Cycloclasticus pugetii PS-1: one gene and its partners. The protein of the gene in region 2 interacts with the protein of the main gene of each other region in a pairwise test. Links are inferred from orthologs where the notes say so. Each region holds a gene or a part of one and is shown on either strand. Other genes may lie near its edges. The genes, in order: CYCPU_RS0102000, dnaX, dnaQ and dnaE.

Region 1 (7,902 bases), 1.3 Mb from region 2 along the record:
GTTAGGCACATAAATCCATAGAGTTATGGTGTCGTATCCTAACGGAAAAGCCAAACAAAAACATTACTTATCATTCAGAGGTATCCGCATGCAATTCGTTTCAAAAACAGGGTCAATCGATAAACTTTCAACTCCTTGCCTTCTTTTGCCCGTTTTCAGTAAAGGTAAACAGCTTGAAATAACCACCCACTTCGACCAAGCCCATGATGGACAAATAGCTGCCGTTTTAAAACAAGGTGACGCTTCTGGCAAAGCGGGCAATACACTGTTACTTCAAATGCCTGCCAGCAGCAAAATAAAGCGTGTGCTTCTTGTCGGTTTTGGCGAGCAAGGCAACACCTCAGCGGAAGATTACACAAAGGCCATCAGCGAAAGCATCAACTCGCTTAAAAACTTACCGATTAAGGCTGTTTGCTCTACATTATTAGCTGTTGAAGTTAGCGGTAAAGATATCAACTGGAAAGTTCGTCAGTTAGTATTGAAGTCTCGTGAAGCACTTTACCAATACACCGATACGCTCACAACCTCCGCGCCCGATGCCAACATATTAGAAAAATGCCAACTATGGCATACCGATGATTACACTGCAAAAATGATCAACAGTGCTGCAGACACCGCCTCGAGTATCGCTAATGGCATTGACAGCGCAAAAAAATTAGCCAATTTACCCGGTAATATTTGCACCCCAAGCTACTTAGCTGAGACAGCAAAAGAACTTGGCAAACAACACGCATCGCTTAAAATAACCATTTTAGATGAAGCCAAAATGGAAGCACTAGGAATGGGCTCATTATTATCTGTTTCTAGGGGTTCTCGCCAACCGGCGAAGCTCATTACTATGGAACATAAAGGTGGCCCAAGTTCTCAAAAACCCATCGTTCTGGTTGGTAAGGGCCTCACTTTTGATGCCGGTGGAATTTCCATAAAACCCTCATCCGGTATGGATGAAATGAAATACGATATGTGCGGTGGTGCAAGTGTCTTCGGCGTGATTCAAATGTGCGCCGAATTAAATTTACCCATCAATGTAGTTGGCGTTGTTCCATCATCAGAAAACCTGCCCGATGGTGATGCCAACAAACCTGGTGATATCGTTACCAGCATGGCCGGTCTAACCATTGAAATTTTAAACACTGATGCAGAAGGACGTTTAATTTTATGTGACGCACTCACCTACTCTGCTAAATTTAAACCTGAAGTAGTCATTGATATTGCTACCTTAACTGGCGCTTGTGTAGTCGCGTTAGGAAAACATGCCACCGGCTTACTAGGCAATAACGATAAATTGGCTAACGAATTGCTAGACGCTGGCATTAAAGCCAATGACAAAGCATGGCAATTACCACTGTGGGATGAATACAAACCCCAGCTAAAAAGTAACTTCGCCGATCTCGCTAATATTGGTGGCCCTGCTGGTGGCACTATTACCGCAGCCTGCTTCTTGTCACACTTTACCGAAGATTATAAATGGGCTCATTTAGACATTGCCGGCACTGCCTGGAAATCGGGTACGGATAAAGGCGCAACTGGTCGCCCTGTTCACATGCTAAGCCAATTTATATTGGATCGCTGTTAAACAAGCCATTACAAAATGACCAGAATCGACTTTTATGTACTGCCAGATGACACCCCTGATGCACAGCACCTTTTTGCCTGTCGGCTAGCTCAAAAAGCTAGCAAACAGGGTCATCGCGTGTATATTCATACCGATTCAGAACAACAATCCAAGACAGTGGATGACTTGCTTTGGTCCTTCTCGCCCACCAGTTTTGTACCACATACTATGGACCCAACAAAGTGCGCCAACCACCCAGTGTACATTAACCACACTGGTGACCCGTTAGATATTCACGACGTGCTAATTAACCTTACTGAGAAAACACCCGATTGTTTTGCTCGGTTTGAACGATTTGCTGAGCTTGTTAATCAAAATGAATCAATTAAACAAGCAGGACGGGAGCGGTTTAAGTTTTATAAGAGCAGAGGGTATCGACTGCAGACGCATAAAATTTGATTCTTATTATCGCTGTCGCTAGAGTGTTCATTTCTAGTTAAAGTTTCGCCCTAAAGGCCGAGTTACTCTTTTGTCAGTAACAACAAAAGAATAACCAGAAAAATGCCACCCAAATGCTTTCACCCTGAAGGGTTCCTTCAAAACCAATCACTAAAATAGCTACTGTGGAACTCGCCTACAAAACAGGCTCAAACAGCCACATTAGAACGCTCTATTTTAATGCTTAGTTTTTCAGTGAGAGCAAAAGGGGATATTAAAATCAAGACCGGTTCAGATATGGCTCTAGATTTACCGTCCCTTTATCTCGCAAGTAAATTAGCTGTTTTCGGATAAGTAAGCAGGTTCTCTGAGCGTAGCGAGTTTACCTGCGAGCCCGAAAACTGTTAATTTACTGATATTAGGGCACCCTTTTCTTTGGTTCGTTACTTTTGGGTGAACAAAAGAAATGAACGTCCTCGCGACAGCGAAAAACTATAAACATTACGTATTAAGGAAAACTAACAAACCTTCTTCTTGTAAAATATCATTAAGCTAAAAACTTGCTTACCAACAACCCCACCCTCTCCAACAAAGTTATAATACCGCCTTTAAAAATCAACACCGAACACACACGATGGATAAGACATACGCCCCGCATGACATAGAATCTCGCTGGTATCGCCAATGGGAAGAACAAGGTTACTTCGAACCCAAAGGAGGCGATAGCGCCTATTGCATTATGATACCGCCGCCCAATGTTACCGGTAGCTTACACATGGGGCATGCTTTCCAAGACACGATCATGGATTCACTAACGCGTTACCATCGTATGCAAGGACACAACACCCTATGGCAAGCCGGTAGTGATCATGCCGGTATTGCGACCCAAATGGTGGTTGAACGCCAATTAAACGCAGAAGGTAAAACTCGCCACGACTTAGGCCGCGAAGAATTTGTTGAGCGCATTTGGGATTGGAAAGAATTATCTGGCAACACCATCACTAAGCAATTACGCCGCATGGGCACCTCCCTAGATTGGTCGCGCGAGCGTTTCACCATGGACGAAGGGCTGTCTAAAGCGGTTAACGAAGTGTTTGTAAAACTACATGAAGAAGGGCTCATTTATCGCGGTAAACGCCTGGTTAACTGGGACCCTAAATTACACACTGCGGTATCCGACCTTGAAGTTATTTCGCAAGAAGAACAAGGCCATATGTGGCATATGCGCTATCCATTAGCCGATGGTAGCGGTGAACTTGTGGTTGCAACGACCCGCCCAGAAACCATGCTAGGCGATGTTTGTGTCGCCGTTCACCCATCTGACGAACGCTACCAACACCTTATTGGCAAAATGATCGCGTTGCCTTTATGTAAACGTGAAATCCCAGTTATTGCCGATGATTATGTAGACCCAGAATTTGGCACTGGCTGTGTAAAAATAACCCCTGCTCACGATTTTAACGATTATGAGGTGGGTCAACGCCACAATATGCCGTTAATCAACATCTTCACCGTTGACGCCAGCATCAATGATGAGATGCCAGAAAAATACCGTGGCTTGGATCGCGTGGCAGCACGTAAACAAATCGTACAAGATTTGGATGATTTAGGCTTATTAGCTAAAATTGATGACCATAAACTCATGGTGCCTCGTGGCGATCGGTCAGGGGTGATCATTGAACCTTTGTTAACAGACCAATGGTTTGTTAAGGCCAAACCGCTGGCAAAACCTGCTATTGAAGCGGTTAAAAGCGGCAAAATTAAATTTGTACCTGAAAACTGGGATAAAACCTATTACAACTGGATGAACGATATTCAGGACTGGTGCATTTCTCGTCAAATTTGGTGGGGCCATAGAATTCCCGCTTGGTACGATGAGAGTGGCAACATATATGTTGGCCGCAATGAAGCCGAAGTCCGTGAAAAAAACAACCTAGCCGATAGCCTTGTATTATCACAAGATGAAGATGTATTAGACACTTGGTTCTCATCCGCATTATGGCCATTCTCTACCCTTGGCTGGCCCGATAAAACACCTGAGCTTGATACTTTTTACCCCACCAGTGTACTCGTTACCGGTTTCGACATCATCTTCTTCTGGGTCGCCAGAATGATTATGATGGGCTTGAAGTTTATGGACGATGTGCCATTTAAAGAAATATACATTCACGGCTTAGTGCGCGATGCGGAAGGGCAAAAAATGTCCAAATCCAAAGGTAACGTACTGGACCCGATTGATTTAATCGACGGCATTACGCTAGATGACTTACTTGAAAAGCGTACAAAAGGCCTTATGCAACCAAAAATGGCTGCTAAAATCGAGAAAGATACCCGTAAGCACTTCCCCGATGGCATCCCTTCTTTTGGCACCGATGCACTACGTTTTACCTTTGCCTCACTGGCCTCGACTGGGCGCGACATTCGATTCGATTTAAACCGAATTGAAGGCAACCGTAATTTCTGCAACAAATTGTGGAATGCTACTCGCTACGTGCTAATGAATACCGAAGGCGAAGACACGGGTTTAACCAACGAACCTTGTATTTACAGCTTGCCAGATCAATGGATCAAATCTCGTTTACAAAAAACCGAAGCCAACGTTATTGCCTCTATCGAAAAATACCGCTTCGACTTAGCCGCGCAATCGCTGTATGAGTTCCTTTGGAATGAATACTGTGATTGGTACTTAGAGTTATCAAAACCAATTTTGCTTGATGACAATAGTTCAGCCGAACAAAAACGGGGAACTCGCCAAACCTTAATTCGTGTGCTAGAAACTGTGCTGCGCTTACTACACCCGCTGATGCCATTTATTACCGAAGAAATTTGGCAGCAAATAGCACCACTGGCAGGCAAAACGGGCGATACCATTATGCTACAGGCCTACCCAAAGCCCGATGACAGTAAAATATCTGCCGCTGCTGAAAGTGATATGCAATGGGTAATGGATTTCGTTATGGGCATTCGTCAAATTCGCGGCGAAATGAATATCCCCCCTAGTAAGCCATTACCGGTACTGTTAAACCACTGTTCAGAACAAGACCAACAGCGTCTTACAGATAATCGTTTATTATTGGAAAAACTAGCACGTATAGAATCCATCACCACATTAAACGCAGCAGATGAAGCACCACAATCTGCTATTGCTCTAGTCGGTGATATGCAAGTGCTAATACCAATGGCTGGGCTAATTGATAAAAATGCCGAGCTAGAACGCTTAAATAAAGAAATTGAAAAGCTTGAAAAAGAGGCATCACGCATCAGCGGTAAATTATCAAACGCTTCTTTTATCGACAAAGCACCCGCTGCCGTTATAGAAAAAGAAAGAGCAAAACAGCTCGATATTACCTCAAAACTTAGCAATTTAAACGATCAAAAAGAGAAGATCGCCACCCTATAACTGTCTTATTAACTAGCTAGGCCGGTCATTCTTCATCGGTTTAGCTAGGCAATACCATTTTAACAACGCCTAACACAGCAAAAATAAACAACAAGGCCAAGATAAACCCAGTCACAATAAACACCTTAGGGTTTCCATATTGAAAATCTCGCCTTCTTCGTGACTCTTTAGAAACCCCCAAAAATGACAACATTGTACTGCCTACCATTTGCCAAAAAGAAGGTGCTAATCCATCATCTTGCTTCATTTAATACTCCTAAGGTCAAATAAATTAAACACATTTTAACACCCCCTAATACCTTATTGCTAAAGTCCTTACGATTAAAGAAACCAGAATAGGGGCATTAAATTAGCGTCAAATAGAACTCTTGCTAAGCAAGCATAAATCTTCTGCCTATTTAGACAAAGCACGTCCTAATAAAAAATATGAGACAATTAAACTTATAATTAATTTTAACGGTTTAAACATGGTAAAAAACACACCTACTCTCAGCATTGTAATGCCCTGTTTAAATGAGGCAGAAAACCTTGAAGCCTTGCTACCCCAATTAAAATCAGCACAACCAACGGCTGAAATTTTAGTTATTGATGATGGCTCAACAGATGCCTCTAAAGCCATCTGCGAACAACATGGCGTAAAAGTTATCTCCCACCCCCACCCGTTAGGTAACGGGGCAGCCATTAAAACGGGCGCACGAAATGCCTCCGGAGACATTATTGTTTTTATGGATGCTGATGGACAACATAACCCAGACGATATCCAACGGTTATTATCTAAATTGGCCGAAGGTTATGACATGGTTATTGGTGCTCGGCAATCAGGCTCTCATGCATCAACCAAAAGGCTGTTAGGTAACGCCGTCTTTAATAAACTGGCTTCTTTTATGACCGGCCATAAAATAGAAGACCTCACGTCGGGCTTTAGAGCGGTTCGAGCAAACCATTTCAGAAAGTTTTTATACCTTTTACCTAATGGCTTCTCATACCCCACCACCTCGACCATGGCATTCTTCCGTTCAGCCTTACCGGTCGCCTATATTCCTATTAAAGCAGGAAAGCGTGAAGGCAAAAGCAAAATAAAGCTACTAAAAGATGGCTTACGCTTCTTTATTATTATCTTAAAAATTGGCGCACTTTTCTCACCCATGCGTTTATTTTTACCCACTAGTGCTTTTTGTTTCCTATGCGGGGTCATCAATCATATTGACAGCTATCTATCTTCAGGCACATTCAGCAATGGCAGTTTATTTTTGTACGTCGCTTCCGTATTTATTTTTTTAATGGGAATATTGTCTGAGCAAATATCATCGTTACATTATAGAAACTCTGAAAAAGAAGGCCATCGGTAACTTTTCTCTGAACACAATGAACCTTCTATTTATATCTAGGGCTCACCCACCAACCATAGGTGGCATTGAGAATCAAAACGAAGCCTTAGCTCGCCACCTCTCTAACTTGATAACATGCCGAACGATTATTAATCGGTTTGGCAAAAAGGCACTCCCTTTCTTTATACCGTGGGCCATCATTACCGGTTTAATTAAAATAAGAAAAGCAGATCAAGTTTTACTCGGAGATGGTGTTGCAGCTATTGTGGGCTGGTTCATTAAGTTGTTTTCTAATAAGCCCGTCAGTTGCATTTTACATGGGCTAGATATTACTTGGGATAACCCTGTTTATCAAAAAATTTGGATCTGCTTTTTTTTCAGGAAAATTGATTTCTTTATCGCTGTCAGCCATTCCACAAAAGATATCGCTATAAGTGCGGGTATTCCAGCCGAAAAAATTTCAGTCATCCCTAATGGTGTAGAAAAGTCTGCCATCATTCCGCTATCAAAAAGAAAACTACAACAGCGCCTACAAATAAATTTAGACAATAAATTTACATTACTTTCATTAGGCCGCTTAGTAGAAAGAAAAGGCGCTCACTGGTTTATAAAGAACGTCATGGTTCACTTGCCAAAAGACATCATTTACCTCATTGCTGGTGATGGGCCTAATAAAGATAAGATCAGCTCCTTAATAAAAAAATTACACTTAGACAACAATGTCTATTTATTGGGAGAAGTCGATAATCAATTAAAAGAAACCCTATTCACCCACAGCGATTTATTTATACAAGCAAACATCCCAATAAAAAACGATGTTGAAGGCTTTGGCATCACTCAATTAGAGGCCGGCCTTTGCGGCTTACCGTCCATATCATCCAATTTGGAAGGTATTCAAGACGCAATACAAGAAAACAAAAATGGCTGGTTAGTTGAGCCCTTAAACGCAGATGCATTTAGAAGCCTTATTTTAGAAAAAAAAGCGTTACTAAAAAAAGACCAACAAATAATTAGTAATCGTGTCGCCAAACACTGCCTTGAGAATTTTGAGTGGTCACGAATTGCTATGCGTTACAAAGAAAACCTTATTAATACAAACCCTTCTCGTTAAGCAGCTTAATTCTACTCTAAAACTTTTTAATAGATGCTAAGTGAAAAACTTGGTACTGCCATTTTAAAGG
Region 2 (2,883 bases):
CGCCATCACATCAGCAGGTGTTTCCACAATACATAATAACTGTTGATCACGGCGATCATCTGAACATAATCCGCAAATATCAGCAGACGACAACGTTTGACAAACCGAACAGTGTCCAATTTTATCCACCGCTTCTGCAAGGCTTTGCGCCAATTTAAAGGCGCCCTGACGGTCACGTTCTAGTAGATGAAACGCCATTCGTTGGGCCGACTTTTGACCGACACCCGGTAAACAGCGCAAGGCCTGAATAAGGTCTTGAAGAATGGGCTCAGATTGCATTTAAAAAGGTAATTTGAAGCCAGGAGGTAGTGGAATGCCTGCGGTCATCCCCGCCATACTCTCTTTATTTTCACTTTCAACTTTACGCACCGCATCATTAATCGCTGAGACAATTAGATCTTCGAGCATTTCCTGGTCATTATCTGCAATCAAACTTGGGTCTATCGATAACCTTTTGGCTTCGTGTTTTCCTGTCAGTACGACCTTAACAAGACCTGCTCCGGACTCGCCCGTCACTTCAAGTTCTGCCAGCTTTTGTTGCGCCTCTTGCATCTTTTCTTGCATTTTTTGCGCTTGTTGCATTAAGTCGCCTAATTGGTTCTTCATTTCTTTCTCCGTACTATACCGTGGTTAATCTATTGGCTTAATTGAGCCCTCTATAATAGTAGCGTCAAACAACTCCATTATTTTCTTTACTGCGGGGTTGTTTCTTACTTCTTGCTCTGCCTGACGTTGCCTTTCAGCCACTTTATCATTAGCAATACTATTCGGTGTAACAATGTCTTTAGCCCCTTCGATGAGCTGAAGCTGTAACTTGCGCCCATAATAATCAGACAATGCCTGTTCTAAGTTTAGCTCTGATTTTTTATTTAGAGAAACATGCCCGCCCATTAACATCAACTCACAGACGTGCTCGTCCAGTTTCACCAATGTTGCATTATTCGCTAACTGAAGTGTCATGGGATCCAAGCCTAATGTTGGCACCAACTCATGCCAAGGCAGATCTACATTGGCAGCTGGTTTTACTGTTTCAACAGGTTGTATAAGAGCCGTGGGGGCTGCTTTTTTAGCGACAGGAACCGGTTCTACCGGACGCTTTGTTACTGGCGCTATATTTTCAGGTGTTTTTTTTTCAGGAATAATCAGTTTAGGAGCTTTTTTAGCTTTGCCCGTCTCTTTGCTGTCCTCTACTGTGACCTTTTTTGGCACCGCTGCTACTTCAGTTAATTTTTGAGCCGCCACTGGTGGCTTTGGCTTAAGGCTAGCTTGTGCGATGGGTTTATCACTCCTATTAGCAACATCAACCGGTGCAAAGGCTAGCATCCTCAATAACACCATTTCAAACCCAACTTTTGGTGTAGGTGCCAACGGCAAGTCTTTTTGGCCCATCAGTGCTATTTGATAATACAGCTGCACATCTTCTTTGCTTAACTGCTGGGCCAACATGGCCAACGCTTTATCTTCTGCGTCAGTTCCAACTATTTGACAGACTGCTATTTGATGCAGGTGAATCAATAACGACTGCAACACTTCTGCATAGTCTGGGGCAAATTCATCCAGTGTTTGAATGCTAGCTAGCACTTCTGATCCTTGCTGAGTTAATAATGCCTTTAGTAAATCTAGTACCGGTTCGCGTGCAACGCTACCCAGCATATCAATTACATCAGCTTCATTCAGCTCACCGTTGCCGTGAACAATCGCCTGATCTAATAAACTAAGACCATCACGCATACTGCCATCAGCTGCACGTGCCAATAATTCAGTTGCTTGTTGTTGATATGCAATGCCTTCGCTTTCAAGAATTAGCTTAAATTGACCTTCAATTTGATCTGGCGATAAGCGCTTCAGGTTAAACTGCAAGCAACGAGATAAAACGGTCACTGGCATTTTTTGTGGATCTGTCGTTGCTAAAAGAAACTTAACATGAGCGGGCGGCTCTTCTAATGTTTTAAGCAGCGCGTTAAAACTACTTTTGGAAAACATGTGCACTTCATCGATCAGGTAAACTTTATATTTACCGCGACTCGGCATATATTGAACGTTTTCTAACAGGTCTCGCGTGTCATCGACACCTGTTCTAGACGCCGCATCAACTTCAATTAAATCGGGGTAACAACCTTGATCGACTTCTAGGCAAGTTTCACACTCACCACAAGGCTCTGCATTAGTAAGATTAGGGCAATTTAATGCTTTAGCTAATACGCGGGCAATTGTTGTTTTCCCTACTCCGCGTGTCCCTGTGAAGAGATAGGCATGATGCAAGCGGTCATTTTCTAAGCCATTGACCAAGGCACGCACGATATGCTCTTGCCCAACCACTTGAGCAAAATTTAACGGGCGCCATTTTCTTGCAAAGACTTTATAACTCATAAGTTTTTATAGGGTAACAAAGGCAATGGGATTGTGCGAATTTTTAGCCCTTTAAGCTAAAACTAAAGAAGCCTCTAAAAAATGGGCGGTAACCCATGCCAGCCGCACCCCGGCACATGACTCCATCGCTACCGTTGCTCCCTTCCGGGCCTGGCGGAGTTCACGACTTCACATTGCGAGGGGACCAACATGAGTCACCATTGTTCGTTGCTTTCAATCAGGGTGGGGATTGTCCATCATTGTGTGCGATCAATCAAGAAGGGAGAATAAAGTTTATTCATTATTTTTAAACCAGGAAGCCCTTTATGCTAAATATGCTTAGTAAGAACTTCCCTTAAATGCTAATTTACCGTAGAGTAGAAGTATGCCTTGGCCCAATTCTGCATTATTGCGCATGAAGAACTCGCCAAACTCCCTCTTATTACAAAATTTAAGCTACAGCACGCTAATGCCTAACTGGCCGCTTTGCCAATTTACGCTGCAAGGTTCGCCGATGCATATTAAGTCGCCTTG
Region 3 (8,167 bases), 700 kb from region 2 along the record:
GTTGGATAGACGATGTTATTCAATACCTCTATACCACCCTAAGCTCCATTCCTAGTGTGTTACTGATAGCTGCAGCTATCTTAATGGCGCAGGTTTATATGGCAAATAACCCTGAATTATTTACCACAGTTGAAGACAGAGCGGATATGCGGCTCTTGCTGCTGTGTATGATTTTAGGTATTACGAGTTGGACAGGGCTTTGTCGACTATTACGTGCGGAAACCTTGAAAATTCGCGAAATGGACTATGTTGTTGCTGCTCGAGCATTAGGTGTTGGGAAGTTTCAATTGTTGAAGCGGCATGTGCTGCCTAATGTCATGCATATAGTGATGATTACCATTGTGCTCGATTTTAGTGGATTAGTGCTGGCCGAAGCGGTTCTGTCTTATATAAATATAGGTGTTGATCCATCAACCTACAGCTGGGGCAATATGATTAATACATCGCGGTTAGAAATGGCGCGTGAGCCGATTGTTTGGTGGTCTTTAACCGCGGCGTTTATTTTTATGTTTACCTTGGTGTTAGCGGCTAATTTATTTGCGGATGTCGTACGGGATGCTTTTGACCCAAGATCAATATAATTGAAAGCGTAGATTAACTTAAATTAAATTTGTAACGTATTGAATAATGAATAAATATATTTTCCATGATGCTCTTTTTTCTGATCAAGACCTTTCTTATATCAGTAAGGTTTTTGATACAAAAGCTGAACCTAACGATGGGTTTTATAGCTTAACGAGTCCACAGTTTGTTGAGCTTTCAGCAGTACGCCAGGCATTAAACTGCGATGTAAGTCGGTTACCAGATCATTTCGATGGACAGCAAGTACGCTTAATAGTCACTGATATGGACTCAACATTAATTTCTATTGAATGTATTGATGAAATTGCTGATATGTTAGGTATCAAGCCAAAGGTGTCGAGTATTACAGAAGCTGCGATGCGTGGTGAGTTAAATTTTGAAGAGTCGTTGACTCAACGAGTTGCGTTATTGAAAGGGTTACCTGTCGGGGAGTTGCAGCGTGTCTATGATGAACGGTTAAAGCTAAACCCGGGTGCAGAGAAACTTAATGATTATTTAAAGCAGTCAAAGATAAAGTTGGCCCTAGTGTCAGGTGGTTTTACTTTTTTTACTGAAAAATTAAAAAACAGATTAAACCTAGATTACACACTAGCTAATACCTTGGAAGTTGCTGATGGTTGCCTAACCGGTGCAGTGGAGGGTGATATTGTTGGCGCACAATCAAAAGCAGATTTGTTATTAGCGTTGTCTAAGGAATTGGGGTTAGCGCAGCATCAAGTGATAGCAATGGGTGATGGCGCCAATGACTTGTTGATGATGAATTGTGCTGGTTTAAGCGTGGCTTATCATGCAAAACCAACCGTTCAGGCTCAAACGGATATTCAATTAAACCATCGTGGTTTAGATGCTGTGGTTGATCTACTGAAAGCTTAATTAAGATGCGCGCACCGATACTGTCCGTTGACGGACTGATGACTCAATTTAATCAACCGTCTGAAACGGTTAAAGCGGTTGATGGTGTAAGTTTTGACATTGCTGAAGGGGAGACCTTTGCACTGGTTGGTGAGTCGGGTTGTGGCAAGTCAGTGACTGCTTTATCAGTAATGAGGCTGTTGTCTAATAACGCGCAAATAACAGCAGGAAAGGTACTATATCGGGGCGTCGATCTATTACGGATGGCAGAAAAAGATATGCGTCAGGTACGTGGAGCGCGTATATCGATGATATTTCAAGATCCAATGACATCGTTGAACCCAGTGCTAAGTATTGGGGAGCAGATTGCAGAAGCAGTTTTAGTACATAAGAAACAAGCCGCTGAGGATGTGAGAAAACGTGTCATAGGATTGATTAAACAAGTCGGTATACCGGATGCAGATGAACGTTATGCTGATTACCCCCATCAATTATCCGGAGGAATGAGACAGCGAGTGATGATTGCCATTGCGTTAGCAAATGAGCCTGATTTATTGATTGCCGATGAGCCGACAACAGCGCTAGATGTAACTATCCAAACGCAAATTCTACAGTTGCTTAAAGAATTGCAGCGAGAAATGGGCATGTCGTTATGGATTATCACGCATGACTTGGGCATTGTGTCTGATATGGCTGACAAAGTTGCGGTGATGTATGCAGGGCAGTTAGTTGAAATGGCATCGCGAGATGACTTTTTTAAAAAGCCAGTACATCCTTATAGTCAGCGTTTATTTGATGCTGTTCCTAAAATGGAAAAGCGCAAGGAGTCGTTGGTAACCCTGCCAGGCACAGTTCCTAAGCTATCGCAGCCATTTGTTGGCTGCCGGTTTGCAGATCGTTGTGATTTTAAACAGTCGTCTTGTGTAGATTCGACTATGGTTGAGTGGACCGAGGTATCTAATACACATCAAGTAAGGTGTATAAGGGTAGGCGAGCTTGAACTGGTTGAGAAACTAGGGACTACATTGGCTCCTTCAAATGAAGATGCGGTAAACCATTCATCGTTAACGGTTAATCAATTAAAAGTTCATTTTCCGATCAAGAAAGGCTTGCTAAAGCGCACGGTTGGGCAGGTTAAGGCGGTAGATGAGGTTAGTTTGGACTTAACAGCAGGCAGTACAACTGCGTTAGTTGGGGAGTCCGGTTGTGGCAAAACCACGTTAGGAAAAGCACTGTTACGATTGTTGCCTATTACATCGGGTGATGTTGTATATAAGGGGCAGAATATCGCAAAGCTCTCAGAAAAAGCTTTTCAAGCATACCGCCAGCAGCTGCAAATTATTTTCCAAGATCCATTCTCATCGATGAACCCAAGAATGCTGGTTGGTGATATTTTGGAGGAAGGAATTAGGGCGTTAAAACCTAATTTAAGTGATGCCGATGTTGTGCGTGAGTGCAACAGCTTACTGCTTAAAGTTGGCTTAACAACAGAGGTTAGATTACGTTATCCTCACGAGTTTTCAGGTGGGCAGCGTCAACGTCTTTGTATTGCCCGTGCTTTGGCGGTTAATCCGTCAGTAATTGTTTGTGATGAACCAACCAGTGCATTAGATGTTTCTGTGCAAGCGCAAGTTTTAAATTTGTTGAAACAACTGCAACATGAGAAAGGGCTTAGTTATTTATTTATTACTCATGATCTGTCAGTGGTGGCTTATTTAGCTGATAAGGTTGCCGTTATGTATTTAGGGCGAATTGTTGAATATGGCAAGGTTGAAGAGGTACTTAATCGCCCGGCTCACCCTTATACAAAGGCATTGATTGAAGCAGTTCCTAGCTGGGATAAAGATTTGGGGAAAAAGGTCATTAAACTGCCAGATAATATGCCATCACCCGCTAATCCGCCAACTGGCTGCCATTTCCATACACGTTGTGATCAAGCGATGGCTGATTGTAGCCAAATCAAACCGACTGATGTGTTATTGAGTGAAAGCCATAAAGTAGCCTGTTTGTTGTATCGGTAAACGTAGCTTGTTATGTCCTGGTGACATCAACAATAATTTTTAGTTTTTGTCCTGGCTTCAGGTATTTTTTATTTAAGGTGTTCCAACGTTTCAAATCTATAATGCTAACGTTGAACTTCCTAGAAATAAGGTACAAAGAGTCACCGCTTTTTACGGTATAGCGAATAGTCTGGTTTTTACGTTGAGAGGCAAGTTGTGTGCGCGGGCTTGGATGTGTTGGGTGCTGACTCCAAATAACCAGCTTTTGACCAATTTTTAAGGTATCTCTGGGGGCCATTGCATTCCATTTAGCTAAGCTGCGAACGCCCACTCCGTATTGTTTAGCAATACTCCAGAATGAATCGCCTGACTGAACGTAATACTCTACTTTTTGCCCCTGGCGCGTGGTGTTAATAATGTCACTTTTACGCATATCCGCACTACTAGCGTATAAACGATTATTGTAATTAGCCGTAGGTATAAGTAGATGCTTGCCAGCTCTGATCAGGTTGTTTTTAATAGGGTTAGCTTGTTTTATTTGTGTAACCGTCGTGCGGTAACGTCTAGCAATTTGTCCCAAAGTTTCGCCGTTTTTAACTTTATGGCGAACCCACTTTAAGCGTTGTGAGTCGGGTAAAGCAGCCAATTTAGTTTTAAAATCGGCAGATTTAGACACGGGAAGTAGTAGGTAATGGGGCCCTTCAGGGCTGGTTGCCCATTGGTTAAATGAAGGGTTAAGAATGTATAAGTCTTCAATGCTAATTTCGGCAAGCTCAGCGGCGCGAGCAAGGTCAAGTTGTTTTGTAATGTTTACTTTTTCAAAAAATGGCTCATTAGGGATATCGATGAGTGTTACATTGTACTTGTCGGCATTTGCAAGAATACTTGCAATGGCAATTAATTTGGGGACGTAATGTCGCGTTTCTTTGCGAAGGCTAAGTGCCCAAAAATCAGTTGGGTGACCGAGTCGCCTGTTCTTTCTCATTGCTGACGACACAGAACCGCCGCCTGCATTATAGCCAGCTAAGGCAAGAAACCAATCATCATCAAATCGTTTAGATAGTTTTGTAAGGTAAGTTAAAGCAGCATTTGTAGAAGCGTACACATCACGTCGCCCATCATACCACCAAGTTTGTTTTAAGCCGTATGCGACACCAGTAGAGGGGATGAACTGCCATAAACCAGCAGCTCTGCCATGCGAATAAGCAAAGGGTTTATAAGCACTTTCAACAATGGGTAAGAGGGCAAGTTCACCGGGAAGTCCGCGTTTTTCTATTTCATTAACGATATGGAAAAGATACGGTTTTGCATTTTGTTGAACGCGTATTAAATAGTCAGGGTGTTTGCTGTACCAGTCAATCTCAGCTTGGATGCGGTCGTTTTCAATGGTCGGGAATTGATACAATGAGAACAAACGAGACCAGAGATTTTTCGACAAATTGACGTTAGATGAAGGCGTTTTTTGAACAGCCTTTATAGTGCTTGAACTGGCTAGCGATTGTGCTTCAGTAGAAGGGTTTAGTTCAGCTGTTGGCGTCGGTTTAAGCTGTATCGGGGTACAAGAAATAAGTATAGTAAAGCTGGCAAATAAAAGAAAACTGATCGTTTTATTTGTGATTAAATATCGCATTGAATTGGGCTAGTTGTGACGGGTTAGTTTAATATTCTAATTATAGGTTGTTTAATTAATGGTAGACAGAAAAAACTCATTTATAGGCAGCACTAGCGAACTTCGTCATTGGTTTGAGTCGCCTATTGGGCAAATTTTTCGGCAAACGGAATCTGTTTTATTAAGTGAAAAACTCAAAGAGGGGTTTCACCCAGAAGTATTACAGCTTGATTTTATCGGTTGGGAAGACGAGCTTCATGAAGCAATGCGTTTTGCTCATTACACTATTTTGGACCATGAGTTAAACAAGACGACAAACTACCCATGCATCGTCGGGGAGGCCGATAGTTTACCGATAGAAACGCATAGTGTAGATGTTGTTATTATGCCTCATACATTAGAGTTTGAAGAAAACCCTCACCAAGTTTTGCGCGAAGTAGATCGAGTATTAAGGCCTGAAGGCATTATCTTATTGATGGGGTTTAATCCGTGGTCTTTTTGGCATTTACCTCGATTTTTACCAAAAGTGATGAAAAAAACACCTTGGAACGGTCATTTTATTAGTCGTTATCGGGTGGTCGATTGGTTAAGGTTGTTGAATTTCGAGATTGAAAAAAGCAAAGGTTGCTGTTTGTTTCCATTGCATAAAAAAGAAGCGACGACGACACGACAAAAACTTATTGAAAAGGTACTGGCCTGTTTGCCCTTTTTGCCAGCCGCATATTTTGTAATGGGTGTTAAGCGTGTTTCAGGTGGCACGCCTATTTTTCATTTAAAAGATTTAAAAAAACGATTTATTTCACCTCTAACTGAACCAGCGACAAAGGTAATACATGTTAAAAAAGAGCGTACAAATATACACTGACGGCGCATGCCGAGGAAACCCAGGAATAGGCGGTTGGGGCGCCAGTTTGCAGTACAACGGGACTAAAAAAGAAATTTACGGGGGAGAGCTAGAAACGACCAATAACCGTATGGAGCTAACCGCGGTAATTGAAGCGTTGAAACTATTAAAAGAACCAGCGGAATTAACCATCAATAGTGACTCTAAATATGTTTTAAGTGGCATTAATGAGTGGTTACCCAACTGGAAAAAAAGAAACTGGAAAACGGCGAGTAGAAAGCCCGTTAAAAATGTGGATCTTTGGCAACAATTAGATGCATTGGCTCAACCGCACACTATTAAATGGGTTTGGGTTAAAGGGCATAGTGGTAATGTAGGTAATGATAGGGCCGATGAGCTGGCAAATATGGGTATAGATTCATTATGAGACAAATTATTTTAGATACTGAAACCACTGGGCTTGAGCCAAAACAGGGGCACCGTATTATCGAGGTAGGATGCGTTGAGTTGGTTAATAGACGTTTAACAGGGAACAATTTCCATTATTACTTGAATCCGCAGCGAGATATTGATGAAGGGGCTGTTGAGGTGCATGGTTTAACAGCTGAGTTTTTAGCGGATAAACCGTTATATGAGAATATTGCAGAAGAACTTTTCGAGTATCTAAAAGGAGCCGAAGTGATTATTCACAACGCGGCATTTGACGTTGGCTTTATTAATCATGAATACAGTTTGATGGGTTCGGATCATACAGATATGGCATCGTGGTGTGAGGTGACAGACTCTCTGCATATGGCTAGAAAGATGTTTCCTGGCCAACGCAATAGCTTAGATGCGCTTTGCAAGCGCTTTGAGATAGACAATAGCCAACGAACGTTGCATGGCGCTTTGTTAGATGCTGAGATTCTAGCCGATGTGTATTTGATGATGACCGGTGGGCAAAACTCCCTGTTTGCTGATGAGCATCAAACGGATACTGTATTTGAGCCTAAAATGTTAGATAAGAATCGCCAGCTTTTACCAGTTATTAAGGCGAGCAGTGACGAGTTAGAAAAGCACGCTGAGCGAATGGAAATGATTAATAAGGCGTCCGGTGGCCAATGTGTTTGGGATAAAATTAACCAAACTGCTCAGTAGGTATAAGGCGTGTAAATATTAAGAAAAGTCATTGGTTTTAAATAGAGACTATTTTGTCGATCATGAGCAAATGACTTAATGCGATGTAACGAGCCATTACGGGGCTGCTAAAGCCTTAACGAAAGTTATTATTTTGTGATGGCTTCATTTAGTAACAGTTTTTTGCTGACTTCCATGAAACTTACCCTCGTTGAGTATAAAATATCGCTTTTATTTTATCTGGTGATTTTAAATGACAGTCCGTACACGATTTGCTCCTAGCCCCACAGGTTACCTACATGTTGGTGGTGCAAGAACAGCCTTATTTTCATGGTTATATGCTAAAAAAACAAAAGGGCAGTTTGTATTAAGAATAGAAGACACCGACCGTGAACGGTCTACAGACGAATCTGTGCAAGCTATTTTTGATGGTATGAAGTGGCTTGGACTATCCCATGATGAAGGGCCTTTTTTTCAAACAGAGCGATTTTCCCGTTATCAAGAAATTATTGAACAGCTATTAGAACAAGGTGATGCTTATCATTGTTATTGTTCTGCTGAAGAAGTAGAAGCAATGCGTGAGCAGCAGCGTGCTAATAAACAAAAACCACGTTATAACGGGAAGTGCCGACACCGTACAGAAGCTGTTGAAGGCGTGTCGCCAGTGGTACGCTTTAAAAACCCAGAAACGGGTATGGTTGTTTTTGATGATTTGGTACGCGGCGAAATATCCATTGCTAATGACGAGTTAGATGACCTGGTTATTGCCCGATCAGATGGCACACCAACGTATAACTTAACCGTTGTGGTGGATGACTTAGATATGAATATGACGCATGTGATACGCGGCGATGATCATATCAACAATACACCTCGACAAATCAACATTATGAAAGCACTTGGTGCTCAGGAACCTCGATTTGCACATGTGCCGATGATTCTTGGCGACGATGGCGCACGATTATCCAAACGACATGGTGCGGTTAGTGTTATGCAATATCGCGATGACGGTTTTCTACCCGAGGCCTTATTGAATTATTTGGTTCGTTTAGGCTGGTCTCATGGTGACAAAGAGTTGTTTACACAAGCTGAAATGATTGAGCTATTTGATATTAAAGATGTCAATAGAACCGCCTCAACATTCAATACAGAGAAACTACTTTG
Region 4 (9,271 bases), 620 kb from region 2 along the record:
CACTGCTACTAAATGATCATCCAAATAAATCAACGGTATTGAATCTCTAACCCACGGAAAAATCTTTTCCTCATTAAGAAGTTTTTTTAATGCCTTGCTGCCAGATCTTTTTGCTAATTTAATCCGTTCACCACCTAGCCTATAACAAACCGAGGTAGTTGATGAGTCCCATAATGCCTTATCTATCCCTTCTCCAACAGCCGTCGTTCTTGTGAGTATCCCTAGCAAATTAGGCAAGGTTAAGACTTCTCCACACCATTTAACTTTATGCAATATTAACTGTTCAGTTTTTGGTGTGTAAAAAAGACGGTTATCAAACAGTCTTACTTGATGATCTGCCCAAGCAATCAGCGTTGGTTTATTACTATCAATTTTTAGCATCGACTGTATTTGTTGCAAGATTTTCTTAGACGGTAGACGTACACCCTGTGTTTTAAGCCACTCCCGAATCATTAAACGCTGTGTTTCTTCTTTATTGCCTGCAAGTAACTGTATACTTAACTCATGTCCTACCGAATCACTCAACAGCTCCTTACTTAGTTCAGCAAGGACTTTAGACGCTTCGGCACAGTGGGAAGCAGATCGTGCAGTGGTTTTTGAAAAAGCAGGCCATCGGCTTTGTATTAAAGGGATGACTTCTTGGCGTAGAAAATTGCGGTCATAGGACACATCATAGTTGCTTGAGTCCTCAACCCATTTCAAACCTTTGTTTTTTGCATAGTGCAAAATGTGTTGTTTGCTCACCCTTAATAAGGGTCTTGAAATAAAACCTGCATTAAATTGATTAAACGAGGGCATGCTAGCCAAACCATCCACACCCGCACCTCTAAGTAATTGAAGCATTAGCGTTTCAGCTTGATCATCCTCATGCTGGGCGGTTAATAAAACACTGTGTTTATCTATAAACGTTGATAATGCAGCATACCTTGCCACTCTCGCCGCTTGTTCTGGGCCATCACCGTGCTTGTCCTGCGCATTCACCTGTATAGAATGAAAAGGAAAACCAAGCTCAGCCGTTATTTTTTTACAATGCTCAGACCAATGCACAGAATCATCGTGTAAACCATGATCAATATACACAGCCGAAAAAAATAGTGATTTTAACTGCTGCCTTAATATTGAACAGGCATGCAGCAAAACATGTGAGTCCACACCACCACTATAAGCAACAACGACCTTTGTAACACCCTCTATTGAATCGAGGTGCTGCTTAACAGTGTTAACAAGGTCATCCAATGTAGCACCTTAATTGATAAAGTTTAGCGTTGTTTAAGGTGATAAAGAAGCTAAATAGAATTAGGATTCTGTGAATTTTCCATAACTCATTAAACGATCGTAACGCTCAGCTAAAAGAGTTTCTATGGGTTTACTATTGAGCTCAGCGACCTCTTTGAGTAAAACCTCTTTGATTCTTTTTTTCATTAACGCTAAATCTTTATGCGCACCCCCTAACGGCTCTTCAATCACACCATCGATCAAGCCATTTGCTAATAACTTCGTTGAGGTGATTGCCATCGCTTCAGCAGCTTGAGATGCCTTTTCTGAGCTTTTCCATAGTATCGATGCACAGCCTTCGGGAGATATTACCGAGTACGTACTATATTTTAATAAAAACAACTTATCACATACGCCCAATGCTAACGCACCGCCAGAACCACCTTCGCCAATTACAATACTGATAACAGGTGTTTTAAGTTTAGACATTTCAAAAAGATTTCTTGCAATCGCTTCACTTTGCCCACGTTCTTCAGCACCAACGCCGGGGTAGGCACCGGGTGTATCAATAAACGTAATAATTGGTAAATTAAAACGTTCTGCCATATGCATTAAACGTAGCGCTTTCCGGTAGCCTTCAGGTCTTGGCATACCGAAATTACGTTTAAGTTTTTCCTTTGTATCTCGTCCTTTCTGGTGCCCAATCACCATAACAGGCATCCCATCTAGTTTTGCCAATCCACCAACAATAGCCGCATCATCAGCATAATGGCGATCACCGTGTAATTCGATGAAGTTATCAACAACACCATCAATATAATCTAAAGAGTATGGGCGTTTAGGATGACGCGAGAGTTTTGATATTTGCCAATCAGATAATTTTGCAAACGTCGACTCCGTTAAAGACAGGCTTTTTTCTTGCAGCCTATCGATCTCTTTTTGGATATCAATTTCATTATCCGATCCAACTCGACGAAGCTCTTCAAGCTTTTCTTCAAGTTCAACAATCGGTTGTTCAAAATCTAAGTAATCTAAGTTCATAAGCTTATTTTATCTTGAGTCGATGAATTCAGCCAGCAAAATTCAATATCGAATAAAGCCTTGTTGTTCTGGCAATGCATTATGTAAATCTGTCAACAATGCATCTTCAGGTTTAATATTCCATTCATCCGGCAATAAAAGCGCGGATGAAGCACCGGGTAGCATCAATTTTATTTTAACCGGGCAATCACCACCACGGTATTTACTTAAAACAGTATGTAATTGATTAATTTTATTGTCTTGTTTTAGAACATCAGCGTCTAACTCTATCAATACATCTTTTATGAACCGTTTACGTGCTTGCTCAACTGTCATCACTGACTCAATGCTAATTCTATTTTGCCCGGCAAAGTCATCAAAAGAGATACTGCCTTCAATAACAACAATTTGCTCGACCTGTAATTGTTCGCTATAGGTCTCAAAAACCTCACTATAGGCCACAGCCTCCATGCGAGCGCTTCCATCATCTAAAATAATGGTGGCAATTTTAGCACCACTTTTTGTTGGACGTGTACGGATATTTAACACCAAACCAGAGACGGTAATCGGTTTTCCTTTTGCACGCCGATACTGGCCTCCCCCCGGGGAGCTTAACTCCATATCATGTAAGGCTGCCAATTTTCCTGAAACAATATTGCTCATTTCATCTCGAACTGTATCAAATGGGTGCCCGGTTAAATACAGTCCAAGTATTGTCTTTTCATGTTTAAGGCGCTCATGCTCGCTCCAAGCTTTTACACGAACAGCATTAGATTTTTGAGTTGTTTCAACAAGGCTTACGCCGAACAAATCATTTTGCCCAGCCATCGCACTTTTCCCCTGCTGCTCAGCCACTTGAAGTACATTCGTTAATTGCTGCATCAGCTGTGCACGGTTTGTGTCAAAACAATCTAATGCACCCGCTCTGATAAGAGCTTCTTGCACACGACGATTTGCCTTTCTTAAATCTATACGATTGGCAAGGTCTTCATGACTAGAATAAGGGCCGTTAAGTTCTCTTTGTTGAATAATTGATTCAATAGCTCCTTCACCGACACCTTTAAGCGCCCCTAAGCCATAGATAATGTCGCCTTCTTCATTTGTCGTAAATCGATAGTAAGAGCTATTAACATCAGGCGGAAGAATATTGAGCCCCATATCACGACATTCATCGATGAACAAAACAACTTTATCGGTATTGTCCATATCTGAAGACAACACTGCGGCCATAAATTCTGATGGGTAGTGCGCTTTTAACCAAGCGGTTTGGTAGGCAATTAATGCATACGCAGCGGAGTGAGATTTATTGAACCCGTAGCCTGCAAATTTTTCCATTAAGTCAAAAATATAGGTCGCTACACTTTCTTCGACATTATTAGCAACCGCTCCTGTGGTAAACATCTCACGCTGCTTGGCCATTTCTTCGGGCTTTTTCTTGCCCATCGCTCGACGCAGCAAGTCAGCTGAGCCAAGACTATAGCCAGCTAAATCCTGAGCAATTTGCATCACTTGTTCTTGATATAAAATAACCCCATTAGTTGGCTCTAAAATTGGTATCAAGGTTGGGTGCGGATATTCTGCTTTTTTGCGACCATGCTTAACATTAATGTAATCATCCACCATGCCAGACTGCAATGGCCCTGGTCTAAAGAGAGCCACTAGAGCAATAATATCTTCAAAGGTGTCAGGGCGCAGACGACGAATCAAGTCTTTCATGCCCCTAGACTCAAGCTGAAAAACAGCTGTTGTTGCGTAATTTTTTAATAACTCGTACGTTAATTCATCATCGCGAGGTAACAGGTCAATATTAACGGCCTTTTCGCCCTTTGCGGCTAAGCGTTGATTTATATTTTGTAAGGCCCAGTCAATAATTGTTAATGTTCGTAACCCCAAAAAGTCGAACTTAACTAAACCAACAGCTTCGATATCGTCTTTATCAAACTGCGTCACCAGGTTTGCACCACCTTCCTCGCAATATAAGGGTGAAAAATCAGTTAACTTACTCGGAGCGATGACAACACCACCCGCATGTTTACCCGCGTTTCTTGCCACCCCTTCAAGCATTAGAGCTAAGTCTATTAGCTCACGAACCTCGTCTGATTCTTTATATGCGTTCAATAGATCAGGGCTTTCATCAAGTGCCTTTGTTAAGGTCATACCAATTTCAAAGGGGATTGCTTTTGCTAAACGATCTACAAAACCATAAGGATGGCCTAATACACGCCCCACATCACGTATAACAGCTTTCGCAGCCATACTCCCGTAGGTAATAATTTGCGACACTTTATCTCGTCCGTATTTCTCACCGACATAATCGATCACCCGATCACGCCCATCCATACAAAAATCCACATCAAAGTCAGGCATTGACACACGTTCAGGATTTAAAAATCGCTCAAACAGTAAATCAAACTCTAGCGGGTCTAGGTCAGTAATTCTTAATGCATACGCAATAATAGAACCAGCACCAGAACCACGACCCGGGCCAACGGGTACGCCATTATCTTTTGCCCATTGAATAAAATCAGCAACAATTAAAAAATAACCAGGAAAGCCCATCTGACAAATAACGTCTAATTCGCGCTTTAATCTGGCTTGATACTGGGCCCTTTTTTCATCATCAAACTTAATTCGATGAGAAGTTTCTTGAATTCGTTTCTCTAACCCTTTTTGTGATAAATCTGCGAAATATTCATCTATGGTCATACCTTCTGGAACGGGAAAGTCAGGTAAAAAGTTCTCCCCTAAACTAAGTTCAACATTGCAACGTTTTGCAATCTCTACTGTATTTTCAAGCGCTTCAGGTAAATCAGAAAAAAGCGCCAACATGTCTTCCTGACTTTTTAAATACTGCTGTTCGGTATGCGTTTTGACCCGCCTAGTATCAGATAATACACGCCCTTGATTAATGCAGACTCGCGCCTCATGCGCATCAAACTCCTCTGGTTTTAAAAAGCATGCACTATTAGTAGCCACTATAGGTGCATGATGCTTACTAGCTAAGGCTAATAACTGGTTATTTAACCCCTCTTCACCTGATCGACCAATACGTTGAAGCTCTATGTAAAAACGATCCTTAAAAACCTGCAACCAAGTAGATAACATAGTATCTGCTTGCTCTGTATCATTTGACTGAAGCGATGTTGAGAACAACCCGTCCAAACAGCCAGATAAGGCAATTAAACCTTCATTTTTCTCCAGTATTTTTTTACTGGTTAGATAGGCAACACCTTTATCTTGACCATTAAGATACGCCTCAGAAATTAATTCACACAGTGCTAAATAACCTTGTTGGTTTTGGGCCAGTAAGGTGATGATATATGGCTTTTTTTGCCCCACCGAATCTCTTATCTGTACATCCGCCCCAATAATAGGTTTGATGCCAGCAGCTAAGGCAGCACGATAAAACTTTACCGTGGCAAATAAATTAGACTGATCGGTCACCCCGATAGCTGGCATAGCTAGTTCAGCTACACGTTTGACCAATGGTTTTACACGAATAATGCCATCTACCAATGAATATTCGGTATGGTTCCTAAGGTGGATAAACTTGATGGCCTCACTCATGGTAATAATTTTCTCACTGGGGAAAATGATTGTCGGTAAATCGAAATAACACCCTGCTGGGCAAGTTTCATTTTATGATCAGGGGTCGGGTAACCGGCATGTTTTGATAGGCCATAACCGGGATATAACACATCAAGCAGGGCCATCTGCTCATCTCTATACACTTTTGCGATAATCGAAGCCGCGGAGATTTCAGCCACAAGGTTATCACCGCCTTTGATACATTCACCCGGCAGATCAATATCTGGATAGAATGTCCCATCAACTTTGGCATAACCTGCCTTAATATCCAAGCCATCAAATGCCCGTTTCATGGCTAATAAACTTGCCTGTAAAATATTAATTTCATCAATTTCAGCCACCTCTGCTCGACCAATTGACCATGCTTTAGCAGACTCGATGATCTGTTGTGCAAGCACCTCTCGTCTCTTTTTTGTCAACTTTTTTGAATCCATCAGGCCATCAATTGGTTTTTCATCATCCAGAATGACAGCCGCTGCAACAACAGGCCCTGCAATACAGCCTCTACCTACCTCATCTAAGCCAACAACCACCTTGTTCAAAATGAAACATCACCATTAATAACGCCTGACACAATGTTTGCAGCTTGAATATCAGCCTGACGTGTCAATTTTATTTTCATTTTATTAAATTCATTCACTATAGTTTGAGTCTTATCTTTATCTTGGTAAAAACTAACCAATTCTTCAGTTAACGTAGCGACTTTAATGTCATCTTGTAAATATTCTTTAACCAATTCTTTGCCTGCTATTAAGTTTGGCATCGATACGAAGGGTGCTTTTAGTAAATCGAATGTTTTAATGACCCATGCAGTTAGTGCTGATAATTTGTAGGCAACCACCATCGGTTTTTTAAACAACATCACCTCAAGCGTTGCTGTACCAGAAGCCACTAACACCATATTGGCAGCTGCAATCATTTCCGTAGTCGCCCTTACTTTTATCTCTAAATCGAGCGTCAACCCCGACGCTCTATAATATTCTTCAAATTTATCTGCAACCACTTGATCTGGCATTGGTACTAAAATTTTGAGTCCAGAAATATTATTTGAGCAATTATAGGCGGTCTGTAAAAATAAAAAACTATGTCGTTCAAGCTCACCAAGCCTGCTACCGGGCATTATTGTTAATACCGGTTGTTCACTGTGTAATCCTAAAGACTGTCTAGCCGCCTGTGTATTGATAGGATGTTGATGCTTATCGGCTAATGGGTGCCCTATAAAATAAGCTGGGACAGCAGTATCTTTAAAATAAGTTTCTTCAAAAGGAAAAATACATAACAAGGCATTTAACGAACCAATTAGTTTCTTAATTCGTTTTGGCCGCCATGCCCAAACGGTTGGGCTGACATAATGAACTGTTTTAATTCCTTTTTTATAGAGCTCGCGTTCTAGTTTTAGATTAAAATCGGGCGCATCTATCCCAATAAAAACATCTGGGTTCTCACTGATTATGATTTTTTTTAAGTGCTTTCTAATCCCCAGTAATTCCGGTAAATGTTTTATCACTTCAAATAAGCCAAAAACAGATAATTTAGACATCGGATAATACGATTGAAAACCTTCAGCTAACATTCTTGGTCCACCAATACCGGAAAACGTTGCATTAGGGTACCTTTCTTTCAATCGTTTTATTAGACCAGCACCCAAAATATCACCAGAGTGCTCACCGGCAACCAGCATAACTTTTATAGGTTTATCAATAATTGTGGGCATCATAGTAAACGCACGGTAATCCTTATGAAGCTTACCTGTCTAACTATCGTAAAATACTGCGGCTAGAATTCTCTAAAAAATCCAACATGATGGTTAACTCGGGGTGATCTTTTACAACATTGACTAATTCTGCTTTAGCATCAGCTAACTTTAAGCCTGATTTATAAAGCAATTTATAGGCTCGTTTAACCTGCAAAATAGTGTCCGCTGAAAAGCCACGCCTATCTAATCCAACCGTATTGATCCCATGAGGTTTGGTAGGTCGACCACCAACCATTACAAAAGGCGGCACATCTTTTGTAATCGCGCTACCCATAGCTGAAAAACAATGATCACCCAAATGACAAAACTGATGGACGATGGAGAAACCGCCCAAGATAGCATTATTGCCAATATGTACATGACCACCTAATGAAGCAGCATTAGCAAGAATAACATCGTCGGCAATCACACAGTCATGAGCAACATGTGTATAGGCCATGAATAAATTATTACTACCAATTTTCGTAATATTTTTATCCTGTGTTGTGCCTCTGTGAATTGTTGTGAATTCGCGGATTTCGTTATTATCACCAATTTCTAAGAATGACTCTTCACCAGCATACTTCTTATCTTGAGGGTCTTCACCAATAGACGAAAACTGATAAATTCGATTGTTTTTGCCTATTGTTGTTGTTCCATTAATCGTAACGTGAGAAGAAACAACCGTTCCAGTGCCTATCGAAACATTCGCTCCGATAACCGTATAAGGACCAATTTTTACATTCTCACCTATAGACGCTGTTGGGTCGATAATAGCCGTTTGGTGAATCATTTAGTCGACTCCTTTGAGGCACACATAATCTCAGCAGACACAACCAATTCTCCATCGACTGTTGCGGACGCTGAAAAGGACCAAATATTTCGTTTATTCTTTTTGAAAACCGCTTCTATCATTAATTGGTCGCCGGGTACAACAGACCGTTTAAAACGCGCTTTATCGATACCTACCAAGTAGTATTCGCCAAAGTCTTCACCACGATCTGTTAATGTTTTCATCGACAACAGACCCGTTGCTTGTGCCAATGCTTCAATAACCAATACGCCTGGCATAATCGGGTTATGTGGGAAATGACCGGTAAACTGGGGTTCGTTGTAAGTGACATTCTTAACGGCTAACAACCTTTCGCCGGCCTCATACTCAACAACTCTATCAATCATTAAAAAAGGATAACGGTGTGGCAAGAATTCCATTACTTTTCTTACATCATCAAGCGACATTAATTTTCCTTTTTTAACTTTATTAAATAATTGATTTTTTTGGTTAATTTATCAAGTTGCTTAAAGCGAACTGCATTCTTAAGCCAATCTGTATTTTTTTGAAACGGTGTACCTGATGAATAAACACCGGCTTCATTAATTGAATGCGTAACCATTGTCATGCCGGTTACATGCACACCATCTGTTATCGATATATGCCCTACTAGGCCAACACCACCAGCAAATGTGCAATATTTTCCAATTTTCGTACTACCGGCTATACCAGTACAAGCGGCTATAGCTGTATGGTCACCAATCACAACGTTATGTGCTATCTGTACTTGGTTATCAATTTTAACGCCATCACCAATAACTGTATTATCTAAAGCACCACAATCAATCGACGTATTAGACCCTATTTCAACATCATTACCAATAACAACATGTCCAAGTTGAGGTATTTTACACCAACCTTTTTTATCATTGTATGGTGCA

What was found.
Region 1: the proteins of dnaX (region 2) and CYCPU_RS0102000 interact in binary tests that used the Escherichia coli proteins (3 or more experiments, as listed by UniProt). The link is inferred for Cycloclasticus pugetii PS-1 from one-to-one orthologs.
Region 3: the proteins of dnaX (region 2) and dnaQ interact in binary tests that used the Escherichia coli proteins (3 or more experiments, as listed by UniProt). The link is inferred for Cycloclasticus pugetii PS-1 from one-to-one orthologs.
Region 4: the proteins of dnaX (region 2) and dnaE interact in binary tests that used the Escherichia coli proteins (3 or more experiments, as listed by UniProt). The link is inferred for Cycloclasticus pugetii PS-1 from one-to-one orthologs.

What each region holds. Positions count from the first base shown.
Region 1 is NZ_ARVU01000001.1:400,438-408,339, reverse strand. The notes cover bases 568-3,302. They hold CYCPU_RS0102000 (DNA polymerase III subunit chi), read left to right. Parts: upstream 568-1,591; coding sequence 1,592-2,014; downstream 2,015-3,302. Other genes in these bases: CYCPU_RS0101995 (valine--tRNA ligase), read left to right, coding at 2,628-3,302; CYCPU_RS0102005 (leucyl aminopeptidase), read left to right, coding at 568-1,576. In the rest of the region: LPS export ABC transporter permease LptF, read right to left, coding at 1-9; more of CYCPU_RS0102005, read left to right, coding at 89-567; more of CYCPU_RS0101995, read left to right, coding at 3,303-5,393; CYCPU_RS0101990 (DUF2970 domain-containing protein), read right to left, coding at 5,434-5,640; CYCPU_RS0101985 (glycosyltransferase family 2 protein), read left to right, coding at 5,861-6,742; CYCPU_RS0101980 (glycosyltransferase family 4 protein), read left to right, coding at 6,759-7,832; CYCPU_RS0101975 (class I SAM-dependent methyltransferase), read right to left, coding at 7,849-7,902. UniProt on the Escherichia coli protein: Part of the beta sliding clamp loading complex, which hydrolyzes ATP to load the beta clamp onto primed DNA to form the DNA replication pre-initiation complex.
Region 2 is NZ_ARVU01000001.1:1,680,312-1,683,194, forward strand. It holds dnaX (DNA polymerase III subunit gamma/tau), read right to left. Parts: upstream 2,371-2,883; coding sequence 631-2,370; downstream 1-630. Other genes in the region: recR (recombination mediator RecR), read right to left, coding at 1-279; CYCPU_RS0108130 (YbaB/EbfC family nucleoid-associated protein), read right to left, coding at 280-606; CYCPU_RS0108140 (response regulator transcription factor), read right to left, coding at 2,816-2,883. UniProt on the Escherichia coli protein: Part of the beta sliding clamp loading complex, which hydrolyzes ATP to load the beta clamp onto primed DNA to form the DNA replication pre-initiation complex.
Region 3 is NZ_ARVU01000001.1:971,525-979,691, forward strand. The notes cover bases 5,168-8,167. They hold dnaQ (DNA polymerase III subunit epsilon), read left to right. Parts: upstream 5,168-6,310; coding sequence 6,311-7,024; downstream 7,025-8,167. Other genes in these bases: CYCPU_RS0104745 (class I SAM-dependent methyltransferase), read left to right, coding at 5,168-5,908; rnhA (ribonuclease HI), read left to right, coding at 5,877-6,314; gltX (glutamate--tRNA ligase), read left to right, coding at 7,257-8,167. Outside these bases: CYCPU_RS0104725 (ABC transporter permease), read left to right, coding at 1-581; phosphoserine phosphatase SerB, read left to right, coding at 628-1,455; CYCPU_RS0104735 (ABC transporter ATP-binding protein), read left to right, coding at 1,461-3,455; CYCPU_RS0104740 (LysM peptidoglycan-binding domain-containing protein), read right to left, coding at 3,466-5,064; more of CYCPU_RS0104745, read left to right, coding at 5,123-5,167. UniProt on the Escherichia coli protein: DNA polymerase III is a complex, multichain enzyme responsible for most of the replicative synthesis in bacteria. The epsilon subunit contain the editing function and is a proofreading 3'-5' exonuclease.
Region 4 is NZ_ARVU01000001.1:1,061,635-1,070,905, reverse strand. What follows is about bases 2,099-6,202. They hold dnaE (DNA polymerase III subunit alpha), read right to left. Parts: upstream 5,803-6,202; coding sequence 2,299-5,802; downstream 2,099-2,298. Other genes in these bases: rnhB (ribonuclease HII), read right to left, coding at 5,799-6,202; accA (acetyl-CoA carboxylase carboxyl transferase subunit alpha), read right to left, coding at 2,099-2,256. Also shown: tRNA lysidine(34) synthetase TilS, read right to left, coding at 1-1,236; more of accA, read right to left, coding at 1,297-2,098; more of rnhB, read right to left, coding at 6,203-6,365; lpxB (lipid-A-disaccharide synthase), read right to left, coding at 6,362-7,540; lpxA (acyl-ACP--UDP-N-acetylglucosamine O-acyltransferase), read right to left, coding at 7,581-8,351; 3-hydroxyacyl-ACP dehydratase FabZ, read right to left, coding at 8,348-8,797; lpxD (UDP-3-O-(3-hydroxymyristoyl)glucosamine N-acyltransferase), read right to left, coding at 8,797-9,271. UniProt on the Escherichia coli protein: DNA polymerase III is a complex, multichain enzyme responsible for most of the replicative synthesis in bacteria. This DNA polymerase also exhibits 3' to 5' exonuclease activity. The alpha chain is the DNA polymerase catalytic subunit.